One region of the Bacillus pretiosus genome, then DNA from elsewhere that is predicted to be linked to it. Evidence: a T-box and tRNA genes for the amino acid it is inferred to sense, from the RefSeq annotation. Region 1 holds a T-box; the other regions hold tRNA genes.

Region 1 (6,938 bases):
GTTTCCAATACCTTTCCATTTCTCTCCCAAAGCTGCACAATTCACATCATTTTCAATGGACACAGGAACTTGTAATACCCTTTGCAATCTATCAATAATAGGAATAGTCGCGTAGTTCGGAATATGCTCCACCCCTCCCGTTACAACCCCTTTATGAATATTAACAATTCCCGCAGTACTAATACCAATTCCCGAAATCGTATGCTCATTCATTAATTTTTTGGATAGAAGAATAAGTTTTTGAATGATTTGTTCCCCGCCCAAATGAATTTCTGTTGAAACTGTTTTATGCTTTAATACCGTCCCTGTTTCTGAGACAATCCCATATTTAATTTGCGTACCACCAATATCAAATGCAATATATTCTTTCATCTGCTGTCACTTCCTCTACTGTAATGAGTGTAAAATTCCCACCACTCTACTATTATAAAGAATTTACACTAACTCTTTTCTCTCTTCAGAAATACACCACCTTTTTCTATATATAGTTTTTTTTGCATAAAACTCTTTTTCCTATGAAATATTACAAAGGGATGTATTTTAGATGGAATATTAATTTTCAGGAGGAAATCAATGACAAAAATCTTCATTTTAGCATCAACTCTTTCTTTATCTTTTTTTAGTGGTTTAAATATCGGTAATGCAGCAACAGACAACTTCTCTCCAGTAACAAATGCGATTGTACAAAATAACGATCATTTAGCAGAAGGCAACTCAAAAGATAATAATAAACCACCAGGAAACAATGGTTCTCAGGACGATAGTGGTTCTGGCGGCAATGACTCGGGTGGCAACGGCTCGGGTGGCAATGGTTCTGGCGGCAACGACTCTGGCGGCAGCGGTTCTGGCGGCAACGGCTCGGGTGGCAATGGTTCTGGCGACAACGGCTCTGGCGGCAACGACTCTGGCGGCAGCGGTTCTGGCGGCAATGGCTCGGGTGGCAATGGTTCTGGCGACAACGGTTCCGGTGGTAACGGTTCTGGTGGCAATGGTTCTGGCGGCAGCGGTTCTGGTGGTAGTGGTTCTGGTGGTAACGGTTCTGGTGGTAACGGTTCTGGTGGCAACGGCTCAGGCGGTAACGGTTCTGATGGCGGTGGTTCTAGTGGCAACAGTTCCGGTGGTAACGGTTCTGGCGGCAACGGCTCGGGTGGCAATGGTTCTGGTGGCAGTGGTTCTGGTGGCAACGGCTCGGGTGGCAACGGCTCGGGTGGCAATGACTCGGGTGGCAATGACTCGGGTGGCAGTGGCTCTCAAGGTGGTAATGGCTCTCAAGGCGGCAACCGCGTTAAAGACGATAGCGGTTCTCAGGGTGGCAACGGCTCTCAAGGTGGCAATAGCTCTCAAGGCGGTAACCGCGTTAAAGACGATAGCGGTTCTCAGGGTGGCAATGGCTCTCAAGGCGGCAACCGCGTTAAAGACGATAGCGGTTCTCAGGGTGGCAACGGCTCTCAAGGTGGCAATGTAAAAGATAATGCGAAAGAACAAGGCGATAAGTTACCTAATACGGCAACACATTATCCTGCATCTATTTTAATGGGACTTTCAACATTCCTAATCGGTATGTTACTATTTATTCGCCGTAAAAACGCAAAATAAAAACACATCCTTCCATCTAAAACATACATAAAACAAATTGCAAAACTAAAAAGGACTTTGGATTGCATTTTATTATGCAGCCCAAAGTCCTTTTTATCATCTATCAAAAAAGCATTAATACGCTTTTCCCCAATACACCATTTGTTTAGCTTCTTTACCACAACAAATACATTCGTCAGCTAAATGCTCTTGCTCAAAAGGCATACAGCGAGAAGATACTCCAACTTCTTCTTTTAGTTTCTCTTCACAAGCTAATTCTCCGCACCACATTGCCTTAATAAATCCTTGCTTTTCATCAGCTACTTTTTTCATCTCTTCGAAATTCGTCACACTATACGTATTCTCATCGCGAAATACTTTTGCCTTATTAAATAAAGAATTATGAATTTCCTCAAGTAGTGCTGGAATACGCTCTTCTAATTGATCTATTGATATAAATTCTTTTTCTTTCGTATCTCTTCTTACAAGTACAACTTGATTCTTTTCAATATCTTTAGGACCAACTTCTAATCGAATTGGAATACCCTTCATTTCATACTCATTAAATTTCCAGCCTGGTGTTTTATTACTAGCATCTATTTTTACTCGTGCAACCTTTTGAATATGTTCTTGTAACTCTGTTGCTTTCGCTAAAACTCCTTCCTTATGCTGCGCAATTGGTACAATAACAACTTGCACTGGTGCAACTTTAGGAGGCATTACAAGACCATTATTATCGCTATGAACCATAATAAGTCCACCTATCATTCTTGTTGATACACCCCAAGATGTTTGGTGTACATATTGCCACTTACCGTTGCGATCTAAAAATTTAATATCAAATGCTTCAGAGAAATTCGTTCCAAAGTTATGGGATGTTCCTGTTTGAAGTGCTTTCCCATCATGCATTAAACTTTCGATCGTATAAGTTGCCTTTGCTCCTGCAAACTTTTCTTTTTCTGTTTTTTGCCCTTTAATTACTGGTATCGCTAAATAATCTTCACAGAAAGAAGCATATAGATTTAAAATATGTAACGTTTCAGCTTGCGATTCTTCTGCTGTTTCATGAATTGTATGGCCCTCTTGCCATAAGAATTCCGTTGTACGAAGGAATGGTCTCGTTGTTTTCTCCCAACGAACTACTGAACACCACTGATTATATAGCTTTGGCAAATCATTATAGGATTGCACAATTTTTGAAAAATGCTCACAGAATAAAGTTTCAGATGTAGGGCGTACACAAAGTCTCTCCGCTAATTTTTCATCCCCGCCATGTGTCACCCATGCTACTTCAGGAGCAAATCCTTCTACATGATCCTTCTCTTTTTGCAATAAGCTCTCTGGGATAAACATTGGCATATATACATTTTCATGACCAGTTGCTTTTAACTTTTCATCCATAACTTTCTGCATATTTTCCCATAAGGCATAACCGTACGGACGTAGAATCATACATCCTTTTACACTTGAATAATCAACAAGTTCTGCTTTTTTTACAATATCTGTGTACCACTGTGCAAAATCCTCTTCCATCTTCGTAATCGCTTGTACTTGTTCTTTTGCCATAGTCAATCTTCCTCCTTTTGAAAATACAAAAAAGCCCGTGTCCCTAAATAGGGACCGAGCTTTGCCGGCGTTACCACCCTGATTCATGCACAAAAATTGTGCATGCTCTCTTTTTGATAACGGGAAATTCCCGCTGCATATGCAGAACGCAAAGGTAGGTTCCATATCGCCTTTTTAAGAATCTTTCAGCCTAGCGGATTCTCTCTCTGCTAAAAAGGTTGAACATGTACTAGTCCTTTTTCATCGTTATAACGAAATAAATTTGTTGATTATCATAATACAAATTCTTTTTTTAAACAATAGCTAATTTTCTCATTTTTATATATTCTTTTCATTTTCTGCAGTTTTATACGTAGCTTTTTCGCGAGATTTTTACCAGTTGATGTGCAATCATACCGATAAGTGTACCAAGTAGAACGAAGAAACCAATAAATCCATATCCCATTCCTTCCCATCCACCAATCACCATCATTGTAACGGGAAAGGATGCTAAGCAAAGAAGTATTAAACTAAGTGCAAATATAATATCGAACTGTTTGTTTGGAAACCGTTTCTTTAGTAAATACGAAATAGTAAATACAAGGATAATCGTAATTCCGCCAATGATGTAAAAGATACTAAATCCATCTAGCCAATCCATAGTATTCCCTCCTTCCATTCATTCCCTTATACTTAATTATATGTTTAATTTTTCTGAAAATAAATAATAAATTTTTACCTAGAAATATATTTTTATTACTAGGTATTAGTAGTAATATATAAGAATAGGTTTTATATAATCAGGAGGGAACTTTATGGATAAAGCATTAACAAATCACGTCATTATTTTATCTTTCGATTGCTTATCAGCTTTAGATTTTCCTATATTACAAAAACTCCCTAATTTTCAAACATTAATAAACAAGGGCGCGATGGCGAGAAAAGTGGAACCTATTTATCCTTCTGTAACATATCCAAGTCACTCAACAATCGTTACTGGAAACTACCCTAATAAACATGGCGTAGTTAGCAATACGTTACTTCAACCTGGACGCGAGTCACCAGATTGGCATTGGTACCGAAAATCCATTAAAGGAACAACGTTATACGATGAAGCACATAAAGCAAATTTAACGACAGCTGCCCTTCTATGGCCTGTTACCGGCAGAGCAAATATTGATTACAATTTACCTGAAATTTTTCCAAATAGACCGTGGCAAAATCAAATCTTAGTTTCATTATTTAGCGGTAGCCCACTATATCAATTAGATTTGAATCAGCGTTTTGGTCATATAAGAAATGGCTTATCACAGCCTGAACTCGATGATTTCGTACTTGCATCTGCTGTGCATACAATCCAGACGAAGAAGCCTAATGTCATGTTTATACATTTCACCGATTTAGACACTCAAAGACACTATCACGGCTTTGAATCTAACGAAACAATAGCTGCTATCCATAGACATGATGAACGGCTAGGAAAAATTATTCAAGCTTTAAAAGACAGTGACCTATACGAAGAAAGTACAATTATCGCTCTCGGTGATCATAGCGCTTTAAGTGAAAACAAAGCCATTCAATTAAATGTACTATTTCATCAAAATGGGCTTATATCTATAAATTCAAAAGGAAAATTAGTAGACTGGAAGGTCTATTGCCAAAGTTGCGACGGCTCTGCCTATGTATATGTGAAAGACAAAAATGATACGGATACAATTCGAAAAGTACAACTACTACTTGAAGAGTTACTTCAAAATAAACAAAACGGTATTGAATTTATGCTTCATGATGAAGCTGCAAAAGACTGCGGTGCAGATGGTAATTGTTTATTTATGTTGGAAGCACAAGAAGGATATTATTTCACTGAAAACTATACAGGCGATTTTATAAAAGAAATTACTGAAAAAGATGTTACGCCCAGTAAAAAATATACATTTGGTACGCATGGATACTCTCCAACAAAACCTAACTATGAAACAATTTTTATCGCTGCTGGGAAAGGGATAAAAAGCGGCGTTACCATTCCGTACATGAGACTTATTGATGAAGGTCCAACTATCGCTAGACTACTCGGTTTACACTTAGGTGAAACAGACGGATCAATTGTAGAGGATTTACTTCAATTGTAAAGAACTGTGTATATATGTAAAAGTTATGTAAAAATCATCACTGTTTCTCTTTTTATAATTTTTATTTTTGTACACTGTTAGTAGAACAATTTAAGGGGGAACATTATATGAAAAAAATGTCCAGACAAGAAAAAAGCTGGATATTATACGATTGGGCGAACTCGGTATATTCGCTCGTCATTACAACTGCATTATTCCCAATTTACTTTAAAGCAGCTGCAAAAGAAGCCGGACTACCTGGTGCAACTTCAACGGCATATTGGGGATATGCAAACTCTTTCGCTACACTTTTAATTTCTATACTTGCTCCTATTCTCGGCACAGTTGCTGATTATAAAGGATTTAAAAAACGATTTTTCACATTCTTCTTTGGACTCGGTATCGTATTTACAAGTATGCTAGCAGTCGTCCCAACATCTCAGTGGTACTTATTACTAGGCTGCTATATGCTCGCATTAGTCGGTTTTGCGGGAGCAAACATTTTTTATGATGCATTTTTAGTAGATGTTACCTCTAAAGATAGAATGGACCGAATTTCTACAAGAGGCTTTGCATTAGGTTATATTGGAAGCACAATTCCTTTTATCGGTTGTATCGCTCTTATTATTCTTGCTCAAAAAGGAACTATCCCTTTATCAGTCGGCATTGCTAGTCAAATTTCGTTCGCAATAACAGCTCTTTGGTGGGGATTATTTACAATTCCAATGCTAAAAAATGTAGAGCAAACACATTATATTGAACGTCATCCAAGACCAATTGCAATGAGCTTCAAACGCCTTGCTGATACTTTTAAAAATATTAAAGAATATAAAACTGTATTTATATTCCTAATCGCTTACTTCTTCTACATTGACGGGGTCGATACAATTATTACTATGTCTACCGCTTACGGAACAGATCTCGGTATTAGTGCAACGAATCTATTAATCATCTTATTTGTCACACAAATTGTAGCTTGTCCATTCGCCTTATTATACGGAAAGTTATCAGAAACATTTACAGGTAAAAAAATGCTATACGTCGGTATTATTATTTATATCATTATCTGCATATATGCTTATTTCTTAAAAACGACACTCGATTTCTGGATTTTAGCAATGTTAGTTGCCACTTCTCAAGGTGGTATTCAAGCACTTAGTCGGTCCTATTTTGCAAAACTAGTACCAAAAGAATCTGCAAATGAATTCTTCGGATTTTATAATATCTTTGGTAAATTCGCGGCAATTATGGGTCCAGTATTAGTCGGTGTTACAACGCAATTAACAGGAAAAACCAACGCTGGTGTCCTTAGTATTATTGTACTGTTCGTTATCGGTGGATTCTTACTAACTAGAGTTCCCGAAAATGATACGTCCGTTACACCACCTAGTCCAAAAACTAAAACGCTATAAGAAAAAGATCCTCTTCTCATGAGAAGAGGATCTTTTCTTTATTTTTAGCGATAACGTCTTACAATTAAAAATTCTACAGCCGACTTTACAACTATCGCAGCGCATAACGCAAACAAAAGCGGTATGTTATGAAAATCAATCCATTTATTAAAACCTACCGATGCGAAAAACAAACCAAAAATTAATACAACAAGTACATAATACGTAACATTTGCACTTATTTTTAATACATGTTTTTCTACATCTTCTTTCTCCTCCGTTGTCCCTTCCACATTATGCGATGCCAAACTTTTAAACA
Region 2 (6,938 bases), 300 kb from region 1:
TCTTTGATTCCCCGCTGCCAAGAAAAGCTTCTAGCGAGATAAAAGGTGCCTGTACCGCAAACCGACACAGGTAGGCGAGGAGAGAATCCTAAGGTGTGCGAGAGAACTCTGGTTAAGGAACTCGGCAAAATGACCCCGTAACTTCGGGAGAAGGGGTGCTTTCTTAACGGAAAGCCGCAGTGAATAGGCCCAAGCGACTGTTTAGCAAAAACACAGGTCTCTGCGAAGCCGTAAGGCGAAGTATAGGGGCTGACACCTGCCCGGTGCTGGAAGGTTAAGGAGAGGGGTTAGCGTAAGCGAAGCTCTGAACTGAAGCCCCAGTAAACGGCGGCCGTAACTATAACGGTCCTAAGGTAGCGAAATTCCTTGTCGGGTAAGTTCCGACCCGCACGAAAGGTGTAACGATTTGGGCACTGTCTCAACCAGAGACTCGGTGAAATTATAGTACCTGTGAAGATGCAGGTTACCCGCGACAGGACGGAAAGACCCCGTGGAGCTTTACTGTAGCCTGATATTGAATTTTGGTACAGTTTGTACAGGATAGGCGGGAGCCATTGAAACCGGAGCGCTAGCTTCGGTGGAGGCGCTGGTGGGATACCGCCCTGACTGTATTGAAATTCTAACCTACGGGTCTTATCGACCCGGGAGACAGTGTCAGGTGGGCAGTTTGACTGGGGCGGTCGCCTCCTAAAGTGTAACGGAGGCGCCCAAAGGTTCCCTCAGAATGGTTGGAAATCATTCGTAGAGTGCAAAGGCATAAGGGAGCTTGACTGCGAGACCTACAAGTCGAGCAGGGACGAAAGTCGGGCTTAGTGATCCGGTGGTTCCGCATGGAAGGGCCATCGCTCAACGGATAAAAGCTACCCCGGGGATAACAGGCTTATCTCCCCCAAGAGTCCACATCGACGGGGAGGTTTGGCACCTCGATGTCGGCTCATCGCATCCTGGGGCTGTAGTCGGTCCCAAGGGTTGGGCTGTTCGCCCATTAAAGCGGTACGCGAGCTGGGTTCAGAACGTCGTGAGACAGTTCGGTCCCTATCCGTCGTGGGCGTAGGAAATTTGAGAGGAGCTGTCCTTAGTACGAGAGGACCGGGATGGACGCACCGCTGGTGTACCAGTTGTTCTGCCAAGGGCATAGCTGGGTAGCTATGTGCGGAAGGGATAAGTGCTGAAAGCATCTAAGCATGAAGCCCCCCTCAAGATGAGATTTCCCATAGCGTAAGCTAGTAAGATCCCTGAAAGATGATCAGGTTGATAGGTTCGAGGTGGAAGCATGGTGACATGTGGAGCTGACGAATACTAATAGATCGAGGACTTAACCATATAATATGAAGCGATGTTATCTAGTTTTGAAAGAATATAAAAAACTTGTTGACTTTAAAAGTTAAATAAGTTAAAATGATTCTTGTCTTAAATGAATATAGTCTGGTAATGATGGCAGAGAGGTCACACCCGTTCCCATACCGAACACGGAAGTTAAGCTCTCTAGCGCCGATGGTAGTTGGGACCTTGTCCCTGTGAGAGTAGGACGTTGCCAGGCAAAATGGAGGATTAGCTCAGCTGGGAGAGCACCTGCCTTACAAGCAGGGGGTCGGCGGTTCGATCCCGTCATCCTCCACCATATATGTCGGAGGGGTAGCGAAGTGGCTAAACGCGGCGGACTGTAAATCCGCTCCTTCGGGTTCGGCAGTTCGAATCTGCCCCCCTCCACCATTCTTAATTAATGGGCTATAGCCAAGCGGTAAGGCAACGGACTTTGACTCCGTCATGCGCTGGTTCGAATCCAGCTAGCCCAGCCATTAAGAGCCATTAGCTCAGTTGGTAGAGCATCTGACTTTTAATCAGAGGGTCGAAGGTTCGAATCCTTCATGGCTCACCATTTTAAATAAATATGCGGGTGTGGCGGAATTGGCAGACGCACTAGACTTAGGATCTAGCGCCTTTGGCGTGGGGGTTCGACTCCCTTCACCCGCACTTTTAATAAAATAACTCAAACATGTCTTGCGGAAGTAGTTCAGTGGTAGAATACAACCTTGCCAAGGTTGGGGTCGCGGGTTCGAATCCCGTCTTCCGCTCCAATTTTCAATATGACATGCCGGGGTGGCGGAACAGGCAGACGCACAGGACTTAAAATCCTGCGGTGGGTGACCACCGTGCGGGTTCGACCCCCGCCCTCGGCACCATATGCGCCCGTAGCTCAATTGGATAGAGCGTTTGACTACGGATCAAGAGGTTAGGGGTTCGACTCCTCTCGGGCGCGCTTTTATTAACGGGAAGTGGCTCAGCTTGGTAGAGCACCTGGTTTGGGACCAGGGGGTCGCAGGTTCAAATCCTGTCTTCCCGATATTCCCAAAAACATGGGGCCTTAGCTCAGCTGGGAGAGCGCCTGCCTTGCACGCAGGAGGTCAGCGGTTCGATCCCGCTAGGCTCCACTTTATTTATTATATGTCTCGGAGGTATACCCAAGTTCGGCTGAAGGGATCGGTCTTGAAAACCGACAGGCGGTGAGAATCGCGCGGGGGTTCGAATCCCTCTACCTCCTCCATTTTCTTTTTAAATGGTTTAGATACATATAATAATAAAATTTTTATTTTTTCCTTCATGGAGGTATACCCAAGTTCGGCTGAAGGGATCGGTCTTGAAAACCGACAGGCGGCGAGAGTCGCGCGGGGGTTCGAATCCCTCTACCTCCTCCATTTTTTAAAAAAACATTATATTGTCGCGGGGTGGAGCAGCACGGTAGCTCGTCGGGCTCATAACCCGAAGGTCGCAGGTTCAAATCCTGTCCCCGCAACCAAATGGTCCCGTGGTGTAGTGGTTAACATGCCTGCCTGTCACGCAGGAGATCGCCGGTTCGACCCCGGTCGGGACCGCCATTTATGTTGGCTCGGTAGCTCAGTCGGTAGAGCAGAGGACTGAAAATCCTCGTGTCGGCGGTTCGATTCCGTCCCGAGCCACCATTTTTTTATGCCGACTTAGCTCAATTGGTAGAGCAACTGACTTGTAATCAGTAGGTTGGGGGTTCAAGTCCTCTAGTCGGCATCCTTTAGGGGCATAGTTTAAAGGTAGAACTGAGGTCTCCAAAACCTCCAGTGTGGGTTCGATTCCTACTGCCCCTGTAAAAGTGTATGGGCCTATAGCTCAGCTGGTTAGAGCGCACGCCTGATAAGCGTGAGGTCGATGGTTCGAGTCCATTTAGGCCCACCATATATTATTCCGCAGTAGCTCAGTGGTAGAGCTATCGGCTGTTAACCGATCGGTCGTAGGTTCGAGTCCTACCTGCGGAGCCATGGCCCGTTGGTCAAGTGGTTAAGACACCGCCCTTTCACGGCGGTAACACGGGTTCGAATCCCGTACGGGTCATAAAAAAAAGAGTCAGCAATATGCTGACTCTTTTTTTATTTTGTGGAATCCTCCTTTATCAACTGATTTTCCTGAAATAAATAAAGGGATTTAGGAAAAGCTATGGTATGTATAAAAAGGAGGAGACAAAAATGACACGAGTGAGAGACTTTATGAGTACTGATGTTGTACATTGTACACCGCTAGACAATGTATATGAGGCTGCTGTAAAGATGAAAGAAGAATCGATTGGATTGATTCCGGTTGTTGAAAATGAGCAAGTTGTTGGTCTTGTTACGGATCGAGATTTAGTTGTTCGAGGGATTGCTGAGAAACATCCTGGATCTAATAAAATTACAAATGTAATGACAACAAACATTGTTTCAGTTTCTCCAGATGAACCTATTGAAAAGGCTACAGAGTTAATGGCACAGTATCAAATTAGACGATTGCCAGTAGTTGAGAGTGGTCAACTCGTTGGGATGTTAGCACTAGGAGATTTAGCTATAAAAGAATCGGCAGATGATCAAGCGGGATTTGCTTTAAGTGAAATATCAGAGCATACGGAATGAAGTGAGACTTTAATTAGTGGAATAAGTTACGTATAAAAATCAGATACATTATTCTAGTATATAGGGTTAAGCTAATATGTTAGCATGATGTATCTGAGCCATTATATAATAAGTATACAGTTAGTAATTTCAACAGTTTATTTAAATTTGTCATTCCTAATTTTAAATAAGAGAAAAAATGATATACTGATAGATATAAGTATTATGATAGATTTCGAATATAACAATATTTATTGTTAATGATGTAATAATGGATTAATATTTCCTATGTAGACAAAAGGGAAGGGGAATTATATGAGGGCTATACAGCGCGATCCAAATTGGAATTTGGTTACAGATACATATATAGAACCAAATAATTTCGCTGAATTATTTTCTTTACTTGTACCTTGTCATCCGAAAGGTGAAGGGAAAGAAAGAACTATATTAGTGTGGAAAGAAAAAGAATTTTATAAAGAAGAAAATTTAGCGGCATTTATCGTATATGGAATGGATAAAGCAAAAAATTTACCACAGTTTCATAAAGATGAAATTCCAACTTTATTACGTATTCTTCGTTTATGCCAAGAGATTGGCTGGTATGAAGAAGCAAATACTTTTATGGTAACTCAAGGCCTAGCTGAGTTTGTTCACACTTCATTGGAATATGAAACGTGGGATCTTTTGACACAAGCGGTTGCTTTAAACTATTTAATTATTAAATATCGTATTGGTGAATTAACTGATGAGGATGTAGCAATTTGGGATAGAGTTAAATTTAATGAGAAATGTATAACGGACTGTAAACATTTATTATCCCATAAAGAAGTATTAGAATTTACATTCTTTTATATGTGTAAGAGAGCTAAATCTCTATCAAAAGAGCAATTAAATAGTGATATGATGAGTCTAGCAATGTATTGTAATACTTTTGTATATGACTTATATACACATGACTTATTACGAAAATATCGTAAGTGTACAGACTTCCTATCATACTATGGACCTAGTCAAGCGGTGTTAGCTTGTCAAAGAGCTGTACTTTCTCAAATTTCAGATCGATTAGACCCACTCAAGACTACTCATGTAGATGATTATTTATATGTAATGAAAGATATGATGGAGCACATGACGATAGGAATAATGGATCGATATGATCATTTCATCGGAAAACTATTATCATATGTGCCATTTTTCGAAATGATTCAAGTTCCACAACATGCGTATTATTGTGAAGAATTATTGTATATTTGTAAGGGCATTGAATATAAAGAAGAAATATTACGCAATTATATATTTATACAATTACATGATTGTTTACCATCATTCTTTAAACTATTTCTTAAAAATAAGCGTTATGCAACAATTCATGATATTCTGTTCTATTGGTGTGATGATGAACAAAGAATGAGCTTAGAGAAAAAATATAATCTTAGCTTTATTTATGAAAAATATGCTTGCGGATAAAGAGCATTTTCTATATAAATTAAAAAGGATCTCAAGTTTATGTGAGATCCTTTTTTTATTAGTAAAGCAAGGAGAACGCAATTAAGACGAGAAATAACATTCCATAAAGGAGAAATTGTGCCGTATTACTTCCTTGTATACCAAAAAAAGTATTTATTTTTGTGTATAAATTCAATATATATTTTATCGGATTATCTTTGAAAGATCGGTACACAGTGTCTCCTCTTTCTAAGCTTCTTGTTCGTGTTTTTTGGTATTAGGGACATGAATGTATCTAGCTATGAATAATAAAACAGCCATAAAGAATACAGGAAATACGGTAGATAAATAAAAACCATTACTAATAATATTTGTTATTAGGGCACTTAATAGAAAGATGGCATTATATATATGAGCAATTTTTTGTTTTAGTTGTACTTGAAAGGATTCCATCATAATTTCTAAAGTAACAAAAGCAATGATAATAGATAAAAATACAGTGTTTGTATTGTAAATGATTAAACAACAGATTAAACCTAAAAAGGCGAAGTATTCAATTAAGAGAGGTATATTGATATTGCGTTGCATACAATTTACCTAACTAAATATGGCAGTGGGTTTACTGCATTTGTTTTTTCAAAATTCCATTCTCCATTGTGTAATTCAAAATGAAGATGTTGCCCGTATGAATGACCTGTGTTTCCCATATGACCTACTAATTGTCCAGCTTGTACTTGATCACCAGCTTGTACAGTGCGATCTTTCATGTGTGCATAGACTGTTGTATATAATTTCCCGTTTATTTGATGGGCGATGAACACAACATTGCCATAGCTAGCTGAATAATATGATTTCACAACTTTACCTGCAGCTGCCGCCTGGATTGAGACATTACCTTGAGCCGCAATATCTATACCATAATGCATTTGTTCCCAACGTATATCAAAGGTTGAGCTAATTCTTCCTTGAGTAGGGAATTTGAAAACTGCTGGAATGGAAGTAGGTTGAGCCGTTTGAGCTTGTGATTGCATTTGATTTTGCACCACATAATGTTTTGCCACGTATCCGTATCCTGTGCCAAAACGAATTTTATACCAAGTTCCTACAGTTTCCACTACTTGTATTTGTGTACCATTTTGTAATGAACCAAGTAGTGCACCACTTGTACTAGCGTTGCCACGTACATTAAGTTTAGGTGTTGCAACTGTGTATTTCGTATTAGTTTGAACTGTGATGCCTTTTACTAAAGGCTGTGAACCATTAGATACGAATGCTTTTTGTACGTAACCTGTTTTGCCATTATGTAAAATTTTATACCACTCGCCTTGTTCTTCTTGAATGGTAACGAATTTCCCATTTGGTAATACATCTAAAATTGAAGATTCTAAATTAGGTTCAGAACGAACGTTTAATGCATTGGCATTAACGATGTATTGATTATTAGATTGAAGTTTGTTTTTTAGTAGAATAGCATCTTTTTGTACGTAACCTACTTTATTATTAACAGATACTTTATACCAGCCATTAGTTGTTTCAAGTATGTTTACCTTCGTATTAAAGCGAATTGTATCAATTGATGAGCTATTTGCGTTATCTTTT
Region 3 (6,938 bases), 1.0 Mb from region 1:
GTGCACGTCCAAGCAGTTAGGCTGATAAGTAGGCAAATCCGCTTATCGTGAAGGCTGAGCTGTGATGGGGAAGCTCCTTATGGAGCGAAGTCTTTGATTCCCCGCTGCCAAGAAAAGCTTCTAGCGAGATAAAAGGTGCCTGTACCGCAAACCGACACAGGTAGGCGAGGAGAGAATCCTAAGGTGTGCGAGAGAACTCTGGTTAAGGAACTCGGCAAAATGACCCCGTAACTTCGGGAGAAGGGGTGCTTTCTTAACGGAAAGCCGCAGTGAATAGGCCCAAGCGACTGTTTAGCAAAAACACAGGTCTCTGCGAAGCCGTAAGGCGAAGTATAGGGGCTGACACCTGCCCGGTGCTGGAAGGTTAAGGAGAGGGGTTAGCGTAAGCGAAGCTCTGAACTGAAGCCCCAGTAAACGGCGGCCGTAACTATAACGGTCCTAAGGTAGCGAAATTCCTTGTCGGGTAAGTTCCGACCCGCACGAAAGGTGTAACGATTTGGGCACTGTCTCAACCAGAGACTCGGTGAAATTATAGTACCTGTGAAGATGCAGGTTACCCGCGACAGGACGGAAAGACCCCGTGGAGCTTTACTGTAGCCTGATATTGAATTTTGGTACAGTTTGTACAGGATAGGCGGGAGCCATTGAAACCGGAGCGCTAGCTTCGGTGGAGGCGCTGGTGGGATACCGCCCTGACTGTATTGAAATTCTAACCTACGGGTCTTATCGACCCGGGAGACAGTGTCAGGTGGGCAGTTTGACTGGGGCGGTCGCCTCCTAAAGTGTAACGGAGGCGCCCAAAGGTTCCCTCAGAATGGTTGGAAATCATTCGTAGAGTGCAAAGGCATAAGGGAGCTTGACTGCGAGACCTACAAGTCGAGCAGGGACGAAAGTCGGGCTTAGTGATCCGGTGGTTCCGCATGGAAGGGCCATCGCTCAACGGATAAAAGCTACCCCGGGGATAACAGGCTTATCTCCCCCAAGAGTCCACATCGACGGGGAGGTTTGGCACCTCGATGTCGGCTCATCGCATCCTGGGGCTGTAGTCGGTCCCAAGGGTTGGGCTGTTCGCCCATTAAAGCGGTACGCGAGCTGGGTTCAGAACGTCGTGAGACAGTTCGGTCCCTATCCGTCGTGGGCGTAGGAAATTTGAGAGGAGCTGTCCTTAGTACGAGAGGACCGGGATGGACGCACCGCTGGTGTACCAGTTGTTCTGCCAAGGGCATAGCTGGGTAGCTATGTGCGGAAGGGATAAGTGCTGAAAGCATCTAAGCATGAAGCCCCCCTCAAGATGAGATTTCCCATAGCGTAAGCTAGTAAGATCCCTGAAAGATGATCAGGTTGATAGGTTCGAGGTGGAAGCATGGTGACATGTGGAGCTGACGAATACTAATAGATCGAGGACTTAACCATATAATATGAAGCAATGTTATCTAGTTTTGAAAGAATATAAAAAACTTGTTGACTTTAAAAGTTAAATAAGTTACAATGATTCTTGTCTTAAATGAATATAGTCTGGTAATGATGGCAGAGAGGTCACACCCGTTCCCATACCGAACACGGAAGTTAAGCTCTCTAGCGCCGATGGTAGTTGGGACCTTGTCCCTGTGAGAGTAGGACGTTGCCAGGCAAATGGAGGATTAGCTCAGCTGGGAGAGCACCTGCCTTACAAGCAGGGGGTCGGCGGTTCGATCCCGTCATCCTCCACCATTTAGCCGACTTAGCTCAATTGGTAGAGCAACTGACTTGTAATCAGTAGGTTGGGGGTTCAAGTCCTCTAGTCGGCACCAGAAAATCATGGCGGTTGTGGCGAAGTGGTTAACGCACCGGATTGTGGCTCCGGCATTCGTGGGTTCGATTCCCATCAGTCGCCCCATTTTTTCTTTGAATAATTAATATGCGGGTGTGGCGGAATTGGCAGACGCACTAGACTTAGGATCTAGCGCCTTTGGCGTGGGGGTTCGACTCCCTTCACCCGCACTTTTAATAAAATAACTCATACATGTCTTGCGGAAGTAGTTCAGTGGTAGAATACAACCTTGCCAAGGTTGGGGTCGCGGGTTCGAATCCCGTCTTCCGCTCCAATTTTCAATATGACATGCCGGGGTGGCGGAACAGGCAGACGCACAGGACTTAAAATCCTGCGGTGGGTGACCACCGTGCGGGTTCGACCCCCGCCCTCGGCACCATATGCGCCCGTAGCTCAATTGGATAGAGCGTTTGACTACGGATCAAGAGGTTAGGGGTTCGACTCCTCTCGGGCGCGCTTTTATTAACGGGAAGTGGCTCAGCTTGGTAGAGCACCTGGTTTGGGACCAGGGGGTCGCAGGTTCAAATCCTGTCTTCCCGATTTTCCAAAAACACGGGGCCTTAGCTCAGCTGGGAGAGCGCCTGCCTTGCACGCAGGAGGTCAGCGGTTCGATCCCGCTAGGCTCCACTTATTTTAATATATTTTATGGCGGTGTAGCTCAGCTGGCTAGAGCGTACGGTTCATACCCGTGAGGTCGGGGGTTCGATCCCCTCCGCCGCTACCATAAAGGACCTTTAGCTCAGCTGGTTAGAGCAGACGGCTCATAACCGTCCGGTCGTAGGTTCGAGTCCTACAAGGTCCACCACTAAAGCTTTATATCTCGGAGGTATACCCAAGTTCGGCTGAAGGGATCGGTCTTGAAAACCGACAGGCGGCGAGAGTCGCGCGGGGGTTCGAATCCCTCTACCTCCTCCATTTTTTCTAAATTAAATATTTTATCATCGCGGGGTGGAGCAGCACGGTAGCTCGTCGGGCTCATAACCCGAAGGTCGCAGGTTCAAATCCTGTCCCCGCAACCAAATGGTCCCGTGGTGTAGTGGTTAACATGCCTGCCTGTCACGCAGGAGATCGCCGGTTCGACCCCGGTCGGGACCGCCATTTTTTTACATAAAGGCTCGGTAGCTCAGTCGGTAGAGCAGAGGACTGAAAATCCTCGTGTCGGCGGTTCGATTCCGTCCCGAGCCACCATTTTGAAGTCGCAAGCCGACTTAGCTCAACTGGTAGAGCAACTGACTTGTAATCAGTAGGTTGGGGGTTCAAGTCCTCTAGTCGGCACCACTTTCAAAATGAGCCATTAGCTCAGTTGGTAGAGCATCTGACTTTTAATCAGAGGGTCGAAGGTTCGAATCCTTCATGGCTCACCATTTACAATTTAATGCGGGTGTAGTTTAGTGGTAAAACAAGAGCCTTCCAAGCTCTGGTCGAGAGTTCGATTCTCTTCACCCGCTTTTCAATTATGGGCCTATAGCTCAGCTGGTTAGAGCGCACGCCTGATAAGCGTGAGGTCGATGGTTCGAGTCCATTTAGGCCCACCATAATTATTCCGCAGTAGCTCAGTGGTAGAGCTATCGGCTGTTAACCGATCGGTCGTAGGTTCGAGTCCTACCTGCGGAGCCATATTATAGAGAAGTACCCAAGTGGCTCAAGGGGCTCCCCTGCTAAGGGAGTAGATCGCGAACGCGGTGCGAGGGTTCGAATCCCTTCTTCTCTGCCAGAATTGGCCCGTTGGTCAAGTGGTTAAGACACCGCCCTTTCACGGCGGTAACACGGGTTCGAATCCCGTACGGGTCATACTAAAAGAGATAGCATAATCTGCTATCTCTTTTTTGTTGTGTAAAAGCGGACTTTGGATAGTCTGCTTTTTTTTATGGGTTTTTTGTGTCTTTAATGCTTGATAGTAATTATTGCAATAAGTTGTAGGAGATTTATATATATGCATTTATTTTTGCAACCTTTTTATTCTCTCATTCGACTATATTAGTAAAGGGAGGAAGAAATAAAAATGGACATAGCCTATCTAGTAAACTAAGCAACAAGAGGAAATGATCAAGCATTTGAACAACTTATTACTTTTGTTCGCCCAAAGCTATATCGAACAGCCTATTCTTATGTAAGAAATGAACAAGATGCACTGGATATATACCAAGAAACAATTTATGAAGCATATCTTTCATTGAGAAAATTAAAAAAGCCGGAGAAATTTCAAAGTTGGATTACTAAAATTCTTGTTTTTAAATCCATTGATTTTGTAAGAAAGTCCTCTAGACAATTTGTTGTGAATGATGAAATGTTATCTAATTTATGTACAGAAGAGAGCATGAATAAATTAGAGCAATCGCTGGATTTAACCGAGGCATTTAATTTCTTAGATCCTACTTACAAAACCATTATTTTATTAAGGTATTATCACGATTTATCTATTAAGGAAATTGCTGAGGTTCTTAATTCTCCAGAAGGAACGGTAAAATCTCAATTACATCGAGCAAAGCAAGCCTTACGCCCCATTTTAAAGGAGGGATATAGTTATGAATAAAGAAGAAATTAATCACCATATCAATGATATTCCTATACCAGAAGATCGGTTAATTCAAAGAGAAAAAACAGCCATGCTTCAAGCTAAGAAAAATCAGTACCGTAGAAAAAAAACAATTAAGTATTCTAGTCTTATTGCTTGTGGAATATGTGTTTCTCTCTTAGGTTTTGGATTCATTTCTCCTACCATGGCAAAGACATTATCGGGTGTTCCAGTTATAGGCTCCATTTATGCACAATTTAATGATATTGCTTCTGATAAAATTGAAAAGGATGAGCTTGCCACATCAATTGAGAGACGAGATAGTCATAGTGGTTTAACGATGAATGTGAAAGAAGCTGTTTACGATGGTGGACGTTTAGTGGTCACGGTGGAATACAAAGGAGAGAATCCTATTTCCAAAAGTAATGAAGAGAAAGCTGGATTTAGTTATATAACCATTAATGGGAAAGAAGTCAGAGCTGCAATTGGTTCTACTTCACAGAAGTCAAAAGGACAAAACACCATTATTGAGCAGCATGAATTTACTCTGGCTAATTACGGTGAATTTGGTGATAAAATTGATGTTTCCGTCCATGGGAAAGATTTATTTGAACAAACAGGAATATGGAACGTAGCATTTCCTCTTACAAAAGTTGAAGGTGAGATTCATAAATTCACTCCTAATATAAAAACATCAACGAAAGATAATTTATATGCATTAACAGTAAATCAAGTAACCTTTTCTTCACTTTCAACGAGGATTGATTTGACCTTTGATTATCCAAAAGAAATGGAAGCTAATGATAGCTGGCCAGCACTTGATTATACCGTAACTGATGATAAAGGAAAAATCTACGAAGGAGTCAGCTTGCAAGTTGGTAGCACGGGACTATACGGACACCATATTGTTTTAGCTCTTCCACCAATGGATAATCCTCCAAAATCCTTAACAATTGAACCTACGTATCTTAGTGATCTAAATGATACATTAAAAAATGGAGGTGCTGAAGATTTAAAAACGACTGTGTTGCTACAATAATTAAAGAGCTTTGCTAGGTTCACATGTTTATTGACTGTTAATAAGTGACGGTATGTTAATTTGACGTGTATGGAAAAAACATCGCTGTCCAGCTAAGATAAATTTGTATCCATATAATCAAAAGACGCTATTCTTTTTGTAGAAATATACAGAAAGGATGGCGTTTGTTATGCTGTTATCATTGTCGGTTTTTGTCGGTAAGTCGATATATTGCAAAAATCGCTGATATATTTGGAGTTACGGTCCATATATTTAAAAAATCGCTGATATAATTTCACTTACCGACAAAAACATAAGAAAATCCCTTTCACAATCTAAAGAAAACGTCTCCATTGAGATGGATTCCACACCTATTCCATCAACTTTACACTCTATGTGAAAAAGTTCACAAATAGGTCATAATTTGTGAACTTTTTCACAATAATACGTGCTACAATATGAATGTAAAGAAGTTAAACAACATTAAATTAGTATTTTAATTAATTACTTAAACAATCATAAAAAAATATATGTGAACAATAGAGAGGGGAAATTACCATGAAAAAAGGTATCAATCGTGTAGTATTAGTAGGAACAGGAGCTGTAGGTTGTAGTTACGCTTACTCAATGATCAACCAAGGTGTAGCTGAAGAATTCGTATTAGTAGATGTTAATGAAGCAAAAGCAGAAGGGGAAGCAATGGACTTAAGCCATGCGGTACCATTCTCTCCATCACCAACAAAAGTTTGGAGCGGTAGCTATGCAGATTGTAAAGATGCAGATCTAGTTGTTATCACTGCTGGATTACCACAAAAGCCAGGTGAAACTCGTTTAGACTTAGTTGAGAAAAATACAAAGATCTTTAAACAAATCGTTCGCGGCATTATGGATAGCGGGTTCGATGGAATCTTCTTAATCGCAACTAACCCAGTTGATATTTTAACTTACGTAACTTGGAAAGAATCTGGTTTACCAAAAGAGCGCGTAATCGGTTCTGGTACTACTTTAGACTCTGCTCGTTTCCGTTACATGTTAGGTGACTACTTAGATGTAGATCCACGTAACGTTCATGCTTACATCGTTGGTGAGCACGGTGACACTGAACTTCCAGTATGGAGCCACGCTACTGTAGGTGTACAAAAGTTAGAAACAATCTTAGCTAACAACGAGCAGTACAAACAAGAAGACTTAGATAAAATCTTCGAAAATGTACGCGATGCAGCTTACCATATCATCGAGCGTAAAGGTGCAACTTACTACGGAATCGGTATGTCACTACTTCGTGTAACTAAAGCAATCTTAAGCAACGAGAACAGCGTATTAACTGTATCTGCATACCTTGAAGGACAATATGGTGAGAAAGATGCTTTCGTAGGTGTTCCAGCTGTTATTAACCGCGAAGGTGTACGTGAAATCGTAGAACTTGAGCTAAATGAAGAAGAAAAAGCGAAATTCGCTCATTCTGTAAAAGTATTAAAAGAAACAATGGCACCAGTACTATAATAATTGCTAAATAATTCAGAGGCGGGAAACTGCTTCCTACCTCTGAGTTTTTATATAATTTAATATAAATTCCTTTTCCGGTTTCCCTTGTA

What was found. The T-box of region 1 lies ahead of proS (proline--tRNA ligase). A T-box ahead of a tRNA ligase gene usually reads a tRNA of that ligase, here a tRNA-Pro.
Region 2: it encodes a tRNA-Pro, which carries the amino acid that the T-box ahead of proS (proline--tRNA ligase) is inferred to sense. The anticodon was not compared.
Region 3: it encodes a tRNA-Pro, which carries the amino acid that the T-box ahead of proS (proline--tRNA ligase) is inferred to sense. The anticodon was not compared.

The regions. Positions count from the first base shown of each region.
Region 1 is NZ_CM129593.1:455,830-462,767, reverse strand. It holds gene ACU8YW_RS02390 (ROK family protein) at 1-372, opposite strand, end outside; gene ACU8YW_RS02385 (LPXTG cell wall anchor domain-containing protein) at 574-1,596, shown strand; gene proS (proline--tRNA ligase) at 1,711-3,141, opposite strand; T-box leader at 3,188-3,394, opposite strand; gene ACU8YW_RS02375 (YesK-like family protein) at 3,488-3,781, opposite strand; gene ACU8YW_RS02370 (alkaline phosphatase family protein) at 3,936-5,249, shown strand; gene ACU8YW_RS02365 (MFS transporter) at 5,357-6,640, shown strand; gene ACU8YW_RS02360 (hypothetical protein) at 6,685-6,938, opposite strand, start outside.
Region 2 is NZ_CM129593.1:751,142-758,079, forward strand. It holds rRNA gene ACU8YW_RS03750 (23S ribosomal RNA) at 1-1,323, shown strand, start outside; rRNA gene rrf (5S ribosomal RNA) at 1,425-1,540, shown strand; tRNA gene ACU8YW_RS03760 (tRNA-Val) at 1,546-1,621, shown strand; tRNA gene ACU8YW_RS03765 (tRNA-Tyr) at 1,630-1,713, shown strand; tRNA gene ACU8YW_RS03770 (tRNA-Gln) at 1,725-1,799, shown strand; tRNA gene ACU8YW_RS03775 (tRNA-Lys) at 1,804-1,879, shown strand; tRNA gene ACU8YW_RS03780 (tRNA-Leu) at 1,894-1,974, shown strand; tRNA gene ACU8YW_RS03785 (tRNA-Gly) at 2,004-2,078, shown strand; tRNA gene ACU8YW_RS03790 (tRNA-Leu) at 2,095-2,183, shown strand; tRNA gene ACU8YW_RS03795 (tRNA-Arg) at 2,187-2,260, shown strand; tRNA gene ACU8YW_RS03800 (tRNA-Pro) at 2,271-2,344, shown strand; tRNA gene ACU8YW_RS03805 (tRNA-Ala) at 2,360-2,432, shown strand; tRNA gene ACU8YW_RS03810 (tRNA-Ser) at 2,453-2,545, shown strand; tRNA gene ACU8YW_RS03815 (tRNA-Ser) at 2,604-2,696, shown strand; tRNA gene ACU8YW_RS03820 (tRNA-Met) at 2,721-2,797, shown strand; tRNA gene ACU8YW_RS03825 (tRNA-Asp) at 2,801-2,876, shown strand; tRNA gene ACU8YW_RS03830 (tRNA-Phe) at 2,885-2,960, shown strand; tRNA gene ACU8YW_RS03835 (tRNA-Thr) at 2,970-3,042, shown strand; tRNA gene ACU8YW_RS03840 (tRNA-Trp) at 3,049-3,119, shown strand; tRNA gene ACU8YW_RS03845 (tRNA-Ile) at 3,131-3,207, shown strand; tRNA gene ACU8YW_RS03850 (tRNA-Asn) at 3,216-3,290, shown strand; tRNA gene ACU8YW_RS03855 (tRNA-Glu) at 3,292-3,363, shown strand; gene ACU8YW_RS03860 (CBS domain-containing protein) at 3,495-3,914, shown strand; gene ACU8YW_RS03865 (DUF3965 domain-containing protein) at 4,209-5,360, shown strand; gene ACU8YW_RS03870 (hypothetical protein) at 5,589-5,927, opposite strand; gene ACU8YW_RS03875 (SH3 domain-containing M23 family metallopeptidase) at 5,933-6,938, opposite strand, start outside.
Region 3 is NZ_CM129593.1:4,700,202-4,707,139, reverse strand. It holds rRNA gene ACU8YW_RS24415 (23S ribosomal RNA) at 1-1,413, shown strand, start outside; rRNA gene rrf (5S ribosomal RNA) at 1,515-1,630, shown strand; tRNA gene ACU8YW_RS24405 (tRNA-Val) at 1,635-1,710, shown strand; tRNA gene ACU8YW_RS24400 (tRNA-Thr) at 1,715-1,790, shown strand; tRNA gene ACU8YW_RS24395 (tRNA-His) at 1,801-1,876, shown strand; tRNA gene ACU8YW_RS24390 (tRNA-Leu) at 1,900-1,980, shown strand; tRNA gene ACU8YW_RS24385 (tRNA-Gly) at 2,010-2,084, shown strand; tRNA gene ACU8YW_RS24380 (tRNA-Leu) at 2,101-2,189, shown strand; tRNA gene ACU8YW_RS24375 (tRNA-Arg) at 2,193-2,266, shown strand; tRNA gene ACU8YW_RS24370 (tRNA-Pro) at 2,277-2,350, shown strand; tRNA gene ACU8YW_RS24365 (tRNA-Ala) at 2,365-2,437, shown strand; tRNA gene ACU8YW_RS24360 (tRNA-Met) at 2,458-2,534, shown strand; tRNA gene ACU8YW_RS24355 (tRNA-Ile) at 2,539-2,615, shown strand; tRNA gene ACU8YW_RS24350 (tRNA-Ser) at 2,633-2,725, shown strand; tRNA gene ACU8YW_RS24345 (tRNA-Met) at 2,753-2,829, shown strand; tRNA gene ACU8YW_RS24340 (tRNA-Asp) at 2,833-2,908, shown strand; tRNA gene ACU8YW_RS24335 (tRNA-Phe) at 2,923-2,998, shown strand; tRNA gene ACU8YW_RS24330 (tRNA-Thr) at 3,013-3,088, shown strand; tRNA gene ACU8YW_RS24325 (tRNA-Lys) at 3,099-3,174, shown strand; tRNA gene ACU8YW_RS24320 (tRNA-Gly) at 3,188-3,258, shown strand; tRNA gene ACU8YW_RS24315 (tRNA-Ile) at 3,269-3,345, shown strand; tRNA gene ACU8YW_RS24310 (tRNA-Asn) at 3,353-3,427, shown strand; tRNA gene ACU8YW_RS24305 (tRNA-Ser) at 3,434-3,524, shown strand; tRNA gene ACU8YW_RS24300 (tRNA-Glu) at 3,530-3,601, shown strand; gene ACU8YW_RS24295 (sigma-70 family RNA polymerase sigma factor) at 3,876-4,343, shown strand; gene ACU8YW_RS24290 (DUF4179 domain-containing protein) at 4,336-5,364, shown strand; gene ACU8YW_RS24285 (L-lactate dehydrogenase) at 5,902-6,846, shown strand.